2 regions of the Nonomuraea fastidiosa genome follow, and region 2 is predicted to be linked to the other one. Evidence: riboswitches for the same ligand, from Rfam matches in the RefSeq annotation. Region 2 holds a riboswitch; the other holds the start of a gene.
The links. A riboswitch is a leader RNA that binds a small molecule or an ion and turns the genes downstream of it on or off. The one in region 2 is predicted to bind glycine.
Positions count from the first base shown of each region.

Region 1 (4,160 bases), 2.1 Mb from region 2:
CCAAGATCAGGTTCTTGGAGGGCGAAGGGCTGATCGAGCCCGAGCGCAGCCCCTCCGGCTTCCGCAAGTTCACCCACCTGCACGTCGAGCAACTGCGCTTCATCCTGACCGAGCAGCGCGACCACTACCTGCCGCTGCGCGTGATCAAGGACAAGATGGCCGAGAGCTTCGGCCGGCCGCGCGCGGTGCAGCAGGCGCAGGAGGTCAAGCTCAGCCGGGCCGAGCTGCTCGAGAGGGCGGGCATCGACGACGAGACGCTCACCGAGCTGGAGGACTACGGCCTGCTGGCCCCGGTGGCCAGGCGCTACGACGAGGAGGCGCTCAAGATCGCCCGCACCGTCGGCGCCCTGGCCCGTTTCGGCCTGCACGCCCGGCATCTGCGGGCGGTCAAGGCGGCGGCCGAGCGCGAGGCCGGGCTGGTCGAGCAGACGGTCGCCCCGATACTCAAGCGGCGCCGCCCTGGAGCCATCGGAGAGGCCGACGAGGTCGCCCGCGAGCTGTCGAATCTTCTGCTCGACCTGCACGCATCCCTTGTGCGCACGGAGGTGCGGTCGGTCCTGGGTCGTTGACGACGAAGCGAGCTGGGAGGCGAGGGCACATTCCGGGCCCACCGGGTGTTACGTTGAATTGCAGGAACCAGTCAGCAGAAGCGATGTTCACAAGCTGTGCCGGGTGACCGGTCAGGAATACGGAGCAGCCCGTGTTGCAGATGGAGGTCGTGGGCGTTCGAGTTGAAATGCCCACAAATCAGCCGATCGTCTTGCTCAAGGAGGCACACGGGGAGCGGTTCCTTCCTATATGGATCGGCATGACCGAAGCCACGGCCATCGCACTGGCCCAGGCTGAGGAGCCGCCGCCGCGGCCGCTCACCCACGATCTCTTCCGAGACGTGCTGAGCGCCCTGGGTGTGGGCCTGCGAGCGGTCAACATCGTCGCCCTGCGCGACGGCATCTTCTTCGCCGACCTGGTGTTCTCCAACGGCGTGGAGGTGAGCGCGCGGCCGTCCGACTCGATCGCGCTCGCCCTGCGTACGGGGGCGCGGATCTTCGCCAGCGAAGAGGTCGTCCAGGAGGCCGGGGTGATCATTCCGGACGACCAGGAGGACGAAGTGGAGAAGTTCAGGGAGTTCCTTGACACGATCACTCCTGAAGACTTCGGCAGGGCGGGGTAGGTATTTCAGTGCATTTACGCTTCACGACGCGCCGAGCCGGATCGTTGACTGAGCATGGTCACGGTCCTACGGTGCAAGTGAAACCCGTGGCCGCCCTTTACGAACCCCCAGATCAGGCCACGGGATGAGAGAAAGCCGGAGGTCCGCGTGGCGGTCAGCAGCGGCGAGGGAAAGACGGCCGGCCAGGAAGATCCGGTGCGGCGCGAGAGCGCGCGGCAGCGTGCCGGAGAGCAGGGACTGCTCTTCGACGAGCAGCCGACGGCGCTGCCGGGTGACATCGGATACCGCGGGCCCACGGCCTGCGCCGCCGCCGGCATCACCTACAGGCAGCTCGACTACTGGGCGCGCACGGGCCTGGTAGAGCCCACGATCAGGGCCGCGCACGGTTCGGGCTCACAGCGGCTCTACAGCTTCCGCGACATCCTGGTGCTCAAGGTCGTCAAACGGCTCCTCGACACCGGGGTGTCGCTGCAACAGATCCGTACGGCCGTCCAGCACCTGCGTGACCGCGGGGTCGCCGACCTCGCCCAGATCACGCTCATGAGCGACGGCGTCAGCGTCTACGAGTGCACCTCGGCCGACGAGGTGATAGACCTCCTCCAGGGCGGGCAGGGCGTGTTCGGCATCGCGCTCGGCCGGGTCTGGCGCGAGGTCGAGGGATCCCTCGCGGAGCTGCCGGGGGAACGAGCGGCGGTCGAGGACACCGTCCCGGCCGACCACCCCGCTGACGAACTGGCCCGCAGGCGGCGCGCCCGCCGCATCGGCTGACCTGATCACTTCCGTACCGCTCGCACCCGGGGGAACGCCGCCCGGGGCGGGGCACGCAGGGGAGCGGAGAGGCGGCACAGCGTCACCACGCCATCAGGCCCTCACCGCCGGACCTGCGGTGAAGTGCGCCCTTCACGCGTGGTGCGGTGCACGGCAATCCCGGCCTAACGTAGTAATCTAGGACAGCAAAGCTGACGACCCCGTGCGGGAGAGTCCCCGGGCACCGTGCCCAGGGCGCCGAAGGAGCAACCCTCCCCGGAATCTCTCAGGCAACCGGTACCGCTCGGGCGAGGCGACTCTGGAAAGCAGGCGCGCCCGCCAGGCGTGTCTCACCGACGGTGCAAGCCCTGCGTCAGGGTGAAGCTCTCAGGTCGTGGCGCCGCGCAACGCGTGGCCCGCGCTGACAGAGGGGGAGATCCGGCACTCGCCCGCGCCCCGGCGCCGGTCTCCGAAAGCCTCGGGAGGCACACCATGACCGATCTGTCAGCTCCGCCGTTCTCGTCCAGGCATATCGGCCCCTCCGAGTCCGAGCAGCAGCGCATGCTCGAGGCCGTGGGCTTCGAGTCCGTCGCCGACCTCGTGGCCGTGGCCGTCCCGGAGTCGATCAGGGCCAAGGACCGGCTCCGGCTGCCCGCCGCGATCGGCGAGGCCGAGGCCATCGCCGAGCTGCGCGCTCTGGCCGGCCGCAACAAGGTCCTCACCTCCATGATCGGCCTGGGCTACTACGACACCGTCACGCCCGCCGTCATCCGCCGCAACCTGCTGGAGAACCCGGGCTGGTACACCGCCTACACGCCGTACCAGCCGGAGATCTCGCAGGGCCGCCTTGAGGCGCTGCTGAACTTCCAGACGGTCGTCTCCGACCTCACCGGCCTGCCCGTCGCCGGCGCGTCCCTGCTCGACGAGGGCACCGCCGCCGCCGAGGCCATGACGCTGGCCCGCCGGGCGGGCAAGTCCAAGAGCAACGTGTTCGTGGTGGACGCCGACGCGCTGCCGCAGACCAAGGCCGTGCTCGCCACCAGGGCCGAGCCGCTCGGCATCACGCTCGTCGAGCACTCGCTCGACGGTGAGCTGCCCGAGTGCTTCGGCGTGCTCGTGCAGTACCCGGGCGCCTCCGGCCGGCTGCGCGACTTCCGCGACGTCGCCGCCGCCGCGCACGACAAGGGCGCGCTCGTCGTGGCCGCCGCCGACCTGCTGGCGCTCACGCTGATCGCCGCCCCCGGCGAGCTGGGCGCCGACATCGCCGTCGGCTCCTCCCAGCGCTTCGGCGTGCCGTTCGGCTTCGGCGGTCCGCACGCGGCCTACATGTCCGTACGCGACGGGCTGCAGCGCCAGCTCCCCGGCCGCCTGGTCGGCGTGTCCGTGGACGCCGACGGCGACCCCGCCTACCGGCTGGCCCTGCAGACCCGCGAGCAGCACATCCGCCGCGAGAAGGCCACCAGCAACATCTGCACCGCCCAGGTGCTGCTGGCCGTCATCGCGAGCATGTACGCCGTCTACCACGGCCCCGAGGGCCTGCGCCGCATCGCCCGCCGCGTGCACCGCCAGGCCAGCGCCCTGGCCGAGAGCCTGAAGGGCGCCGGCATCGAGGTCGTGCACGGCGAGTTCTTCGACACCGTGCTCGCCCGCGTGCCCGGCAGGGCCGCCGAGGTCGTGGCCGCCGCCGCCGAGCGGGGCATCAACCTCTGGCAGGTGGACGCCGACCACGTCTCCGTCGCCTGCGACGAGAAGACCGGCGCCGCCGAGCTGGCCGCCGTACGCGCCGCGTTCGGCGTCACCGGCGACGCGATCGAGCCCGAGCAGGCCCCCGACGCGCTGCCCGCCTCGCTGCTGCGCGAGAGCGACTACCTGACCCACCCGGTCTTCCACCAGCACCGCTCCGAGACCGCGATGCTGCGCTACCTGCGCAAGCTCCAGGACAAGGACATCGCGCTCGACCGCTCGATGATCCCGCTCGGCTCCTGCACGATGAAGCTGAACGCGACCACCGAGATGGAGCCGATCACCTGGCCGGAGTTCGCCGCCATCCACCCGTTCGCGCCCGAGTCGCAGGCCGAGGGCTACCGCGAGCTGATCGGCACGCTGGAGAGCTGGCTCGCCGAGGTGACCGGCTACGACGCCGTCTCCATCCAGCCGAACGCCGGCTCCCAGGGCGAGTTCGCGGGCCTGCTGGCCATCCGCGCCTACCATCGCGCCAACGGCGAGGACCGGCGCGACGTCT
Region 1 covers NZ_CP170570.1:6,829,883-6,834,042, forward strand. The annotation lists gene ACFMQL_RS31235 (MerR family transcriptional regulator) at 1-569, shown strand, start outside; gene ACFMQL_RS31240 (bifunctional nuclease family protein) at 701-1,171, shown strand; gene ACFMQL_RS31245 (MerR family transcriptional regulator) at 1,319-1,939, shown strand; glycine riboswitch at 2,135-2,231, shown strand; gene gcvP (aminomethyl-transferring glycine dehydrogenase) at 2,411-4,160, shown strand, end outside.
Region 1: it holds a riboswitch for glycine, as region 2 does, so the genes downstream of both, gcvP (aminomethyl-transferring glycine dehydrogenase) here and gcvT (glycine cleavage system aminomethyltransferase GcvT) in region 2, are expected to answer to the same signal.

Region 2 (4,160 bases):
GTGCTCGATGCCGATCTCGGCGGCGTTCTCCACCTGCTCGGGCGTGCCGCCCAGGGCCTCGGTGAGCCCGGCGGCGGCCATCGAGCAGGCCGAGCCGACCTCGCCCTGGCAGCCCACCTCGGCGCCGGAGATCGAGGCGTTCTGCTTGAACAGCACCCCGATCGCGCCCGCCGTCAGCAGGAAACGGATGACGCCGTCGTCGTCGGCGTGGGGGACGAAGCGGGTGTAGTAGGTGAGCACGGCCGGGATGATGCCGGCGGCGCCGTTGGTGGGGGCAGTGACGATCCTGCCGCCGGCCGCGTTCTCCTCGTTGACGGCCAGCGCGAACAGCGTCACCCAGTCCATCGCCTGCAACGGGTCCTTCTCCGGCGGCTCTGACTGCAGGCGGCGGTGGAGCTGGTTGGCCCGGCGCTTGACCTTCAGCCCGCCGGGCAGCACGCCCTCCTTGGAGATGCCGCGCGCGACGCACTCCGACATGACCCGCCAGAGGTTCATCAGGCCGCTTCTGATCTCGTCCTCGGTGCGGCCGAACGCCTTCTCGTTCTCCAGCATCAGCGCGGAGATCGACAGGCCGGTGGCCGAGCAGTGCTTGAGCAGCTCCTCGGCGGTGCTGAACGGGTACGGCAGCACGGTGTCGTCCGGCTTGATGCGGTCGGCGCCGGTGGCCTGCTCGTCCACCACGAAGCCGCCGCCGACGGAGAAGTAGACCTTCTCCCGCAGCCGCTCGCCCGACTCCGACCAGGCGGTGAAGCGCATGCCGTTGGGGTGCTCGGGCAGCGTGATCTTGCGTTCGAAGACGAGGTGCTCGCCGACGACGAAGGGGATCTCGCGGACGCCGAAGAGCGTGACGGTGCCCGACTCGCGCATGGCGGCGATGCGGGCGTCCACGGTGTCCACGTCGACCAGCTCGGGCTTGTCGCCCGACAGGCCGAGCAGGACGGCCTTGTCGCTGCCGTGGCCCTTGCCGGTCAGGCCCAGCGAGCCGTACAGGATGACCTCCACGCGGGCCACCTGGTCGAGCAGGCCGTCCTGGTGCAGGCCGCGGGCGAACTTGTGCGCGGCGGCCATCGGGCCGCCGGTGTGCGAGCTCGACGGGCCGATGCCGATCTTGAACAGGTCGAAGACGCTGATCGCCATTGATGTGCGCCTTTCATGAAGGGCCGGGGCCCGGCCGCGCGGGCCCCGGCGGGTGGGTCAGGAGTCGCCCGCGGTGAGCGCGGCGTACTCCTCAGGCGAGAGCAGGTCCTCGGGGTCGCCCTCCACGCGGACCTTGAACATCCAGCCCTCGCCGTACGGGTCGCTGTTGACCAGGCTCGGGTCGTCCACGACCGCCTGGTTCACCTCGACGATCTCGCCGCCGACCGGCGTGTAGACCTCGTTCACGGATTTGGTCGACTCCACCTCGCCGACGGAGTCACCCGGCTCGACGTTGCTGCCGACCTCCGGGAGCTGCACATAGACGACGTCACCAAGGGATTCGGCGGCGAAGTCCGTGATGCCGACGGTCACGGTGACGCTGTCCTCGACGCCGCGCACCCACTCGTGCTCCTTGGTGTAGCTCAGGTCGTCAGGGATGTTGCTCACTTGTTCCTCCTGTAAAAGGGCAGCTCGACCAGGTCCACAGGTTCATGGCTGCCCCGGATGTCCACAGCCAGGCCAGAATCGGCGCCGCTGTCCACGTAGGCCATCGCGATGGGCTTGCCCAGAGTCTGGGAAGGCGCACCGCTGGTGACCTCGCCGACGACCGCGCCGTCTCGGGTCACCGGGTAACCGTGGCGCGGCACCCGGCGGCCCCGCGCGACCAGGCCGACGAGCCTGCGCCTGGGCTGGTCGTCCTTGACCGCCTCCAGCGCGGACCGGCCGACGAAGTCACCGGGCTTGTCGAATTTCACCACCCTGCCGAGCCCCGCGTCGAACGGGGTCAGCTCCGCGGTCAGCTCGTTGCCGTACAGCGGCATGCCGGCCTCCAGGCGGAGAGTGTCACGGGCGGACAGGCCCGCCGGCTTGAGCCCGTGCGGCTCGCCCGCGGCCGTGAGCGCGTGCCAGAGCGGGACGGCGTCCGCGTTGTGGATGAACAGCTCGAAGCCGTCCTCGCCGGTGTAGCCGGTGCGGGCGATGAGGGCCTTGCGGCCGTCCACGGTGCCGGGCAGGCCGGCGTAGTACTTGAGCCCGTCCAGGTCGGCGTCGGTGAGCGTGGCCAGGATCTCCTGCGAGCGCGGGCCCTGGACGGCGATCAGCGCGTACTGGTCGGAGCGGTCCTCGACGACCGCGTCGTACGCCTTGGCACGCCCGGTCAGCTCGGCGGCGACCTTCTCGTAGTTGGAGGCGTTGGCGACGACCATGAACTCCTCGTCGCCGAGGCGGTAGACGATGAGGTCGTCGAGCACCCCGCCGCGCTCGTTGACGATCATGGTGTAGCGGGCCCGGCCGACGGCCAGCGCCGACAGGTGGCCGACGAGCGCGTAGTCGAGGGCCTCGGCGGCCTGCGGGCCGGTGACGAAGATCTCGCCCATGTGCGACAGGTCGAACAGCCCGGCCGCCTCGCGGACGGCGCGGTGCTCGGCGGACTCGCTGCCGTACCGGAGCGGCATGAGCCAGCCGGCGAAGTCGGTCAGGGTGGCGCCGAGGCTCTCGTGAACGTCTCGGAGCGGTGTCGGTCGGGACATTGGTCGCACCTCAGGACAGGAGTGGATGCCAGCATCCTCCCCCTCTGTCATCGGTGCCTGAGAGCTTCGCCCGACTTTTGCCGGACTTTCACCTTCGGCGAGGCCCCGAGGGCCTGCTTTCCAGAGACACCGTAGCCGTGCGGTCCTTTGCCTTGAGAGGTTCGCGGGGAGGGCTTGCTCCTTCAGGGGCCCTGACCGGCTGTCAGGGCACTCTCCCGCACGGTTTCATCGGTGATGCCCGCCAGCCTAGTGGTGTTATGGGGGTCTTGTCGCGTTCGCCGTCCGGCGAGGGTTCAGCAGGCCGCCACCAGCGCCTCGAAGAGCTTCGGGTCGGCCGCCACCTCCGGGTGCCACTGCACGGCCATCGTGAGGGCGTCCCGGTCCAGCTCCACCGCCTCGATCGTGCCGTCCGCCGCCGTCGCGGTGACCGCCAGGCCGGGCGCGAGACGGTCCACGGCCTGGTGGTGGTAGTGGGGGACCGGCAGCGGCTCCGCACCCAGGGCCTTGGCCAGCCGCGAGCCGGGCACGGGCGTGACCGGCAGGTCGCCGAAACGGCCGGGACCCGGGCAGTGGCCGGTGTGGCCCACGACGTCCGGAAGGTGCTGGTGCAGGCTGCCGCCGAGCAGCACGTTCAGCACCTGGAGACCCCGGCAGATGCCCAGGTAGGGCAGGCCGGCGTCGAGCGCGGCGCGCAGCAGCGCGAACTCGGCCGCGTCGCGGAACTCCCGCACGTAGCCGGTGCGCTCGTGCGGCGTCGCGGCGTACCTGGCCGGGTCGATGTCGCCGCCGCCCGCCAGGATGAGCCCGTCGAGCCGGTCCACGAGCGCGGCGGGCTCACCGGCCGGCGGCAGCACGACCGGCTGCCCGCCCGCCGCCGCCACCTTCTCCACGTACGCATGCGGCAGCAGCGCGGCGGGCGTGTCCCGCCACACCGTGAACGTGGCCTGCTCGACGTAACAGGTGATGCCGATGACCGGACGCCGCATGGCGTGTCCCCTTAGACCCGCGCCCCCTCTTACAGCGGTGTGACGTACGCGCCGGAGATGCCGCCGTCCACCAGGAATTCGCTGGCCGTGATGAACGACGCGTCGTCGCTGGCCAGGAACGCCACCGCCGCCGCGATCTCCGACGCCTCGGCGAAGCGGCCGATCGGCACGTGCACCAGCCGCCGCTGCGCCCGCTCCGGGTCCTTGGCGAACAGCTCCTGCAGCAGCGGCGTGTTCACCGGGCCGGGGCACAGCGCGTTCACCCTGATGCCCTCCCTGGCGAACTGCACGCCCAGCTCCCGCGACAGCGCCAGCACGCCGCCCTTGGAGGCGGTGTAGGAGATCTGCGAGGTCGCCGACCCCATGACCGCGACGAACGAGGCCGTGTTGATGATCGAGCCCTTGCCCTGCCGCCGCATGTACGGGATGACGTGCTTGCAGCACAGGTAGACGCTGGTCAGGTTCACCTCCTGGACCCGCCGCCAGGCCTCCAGGCCGGTCTCCAGGA
Region 2 covers NZ_CP170570.1:4,705,418-4,709,577, forward strand. The annotation lists gene ACFMQL_RS21945 (L-serine ammonia-lyase) at 1-1,137, opposite strand, end outside; gene gcvH (glycine cleavage system protein GcvH) at 1,195-1,584, opposite strand; gene gcvT (glycine cleavage system aminomethyltransferase GcvT) at 1,581-2,666, opposite strand; glycine riboswitch at 2,797-2,894, opposite strand; gene ACFMQL_RS21960 (gamma-glutamyl-gamma-aminobutyrate hydrolase family protein) at 2,960-3,652, opposite strand; gene ACFMQL_RS21965 (3-oxoacyl-ACP reductase) at 3,682-4,160, opposite strand, start outside.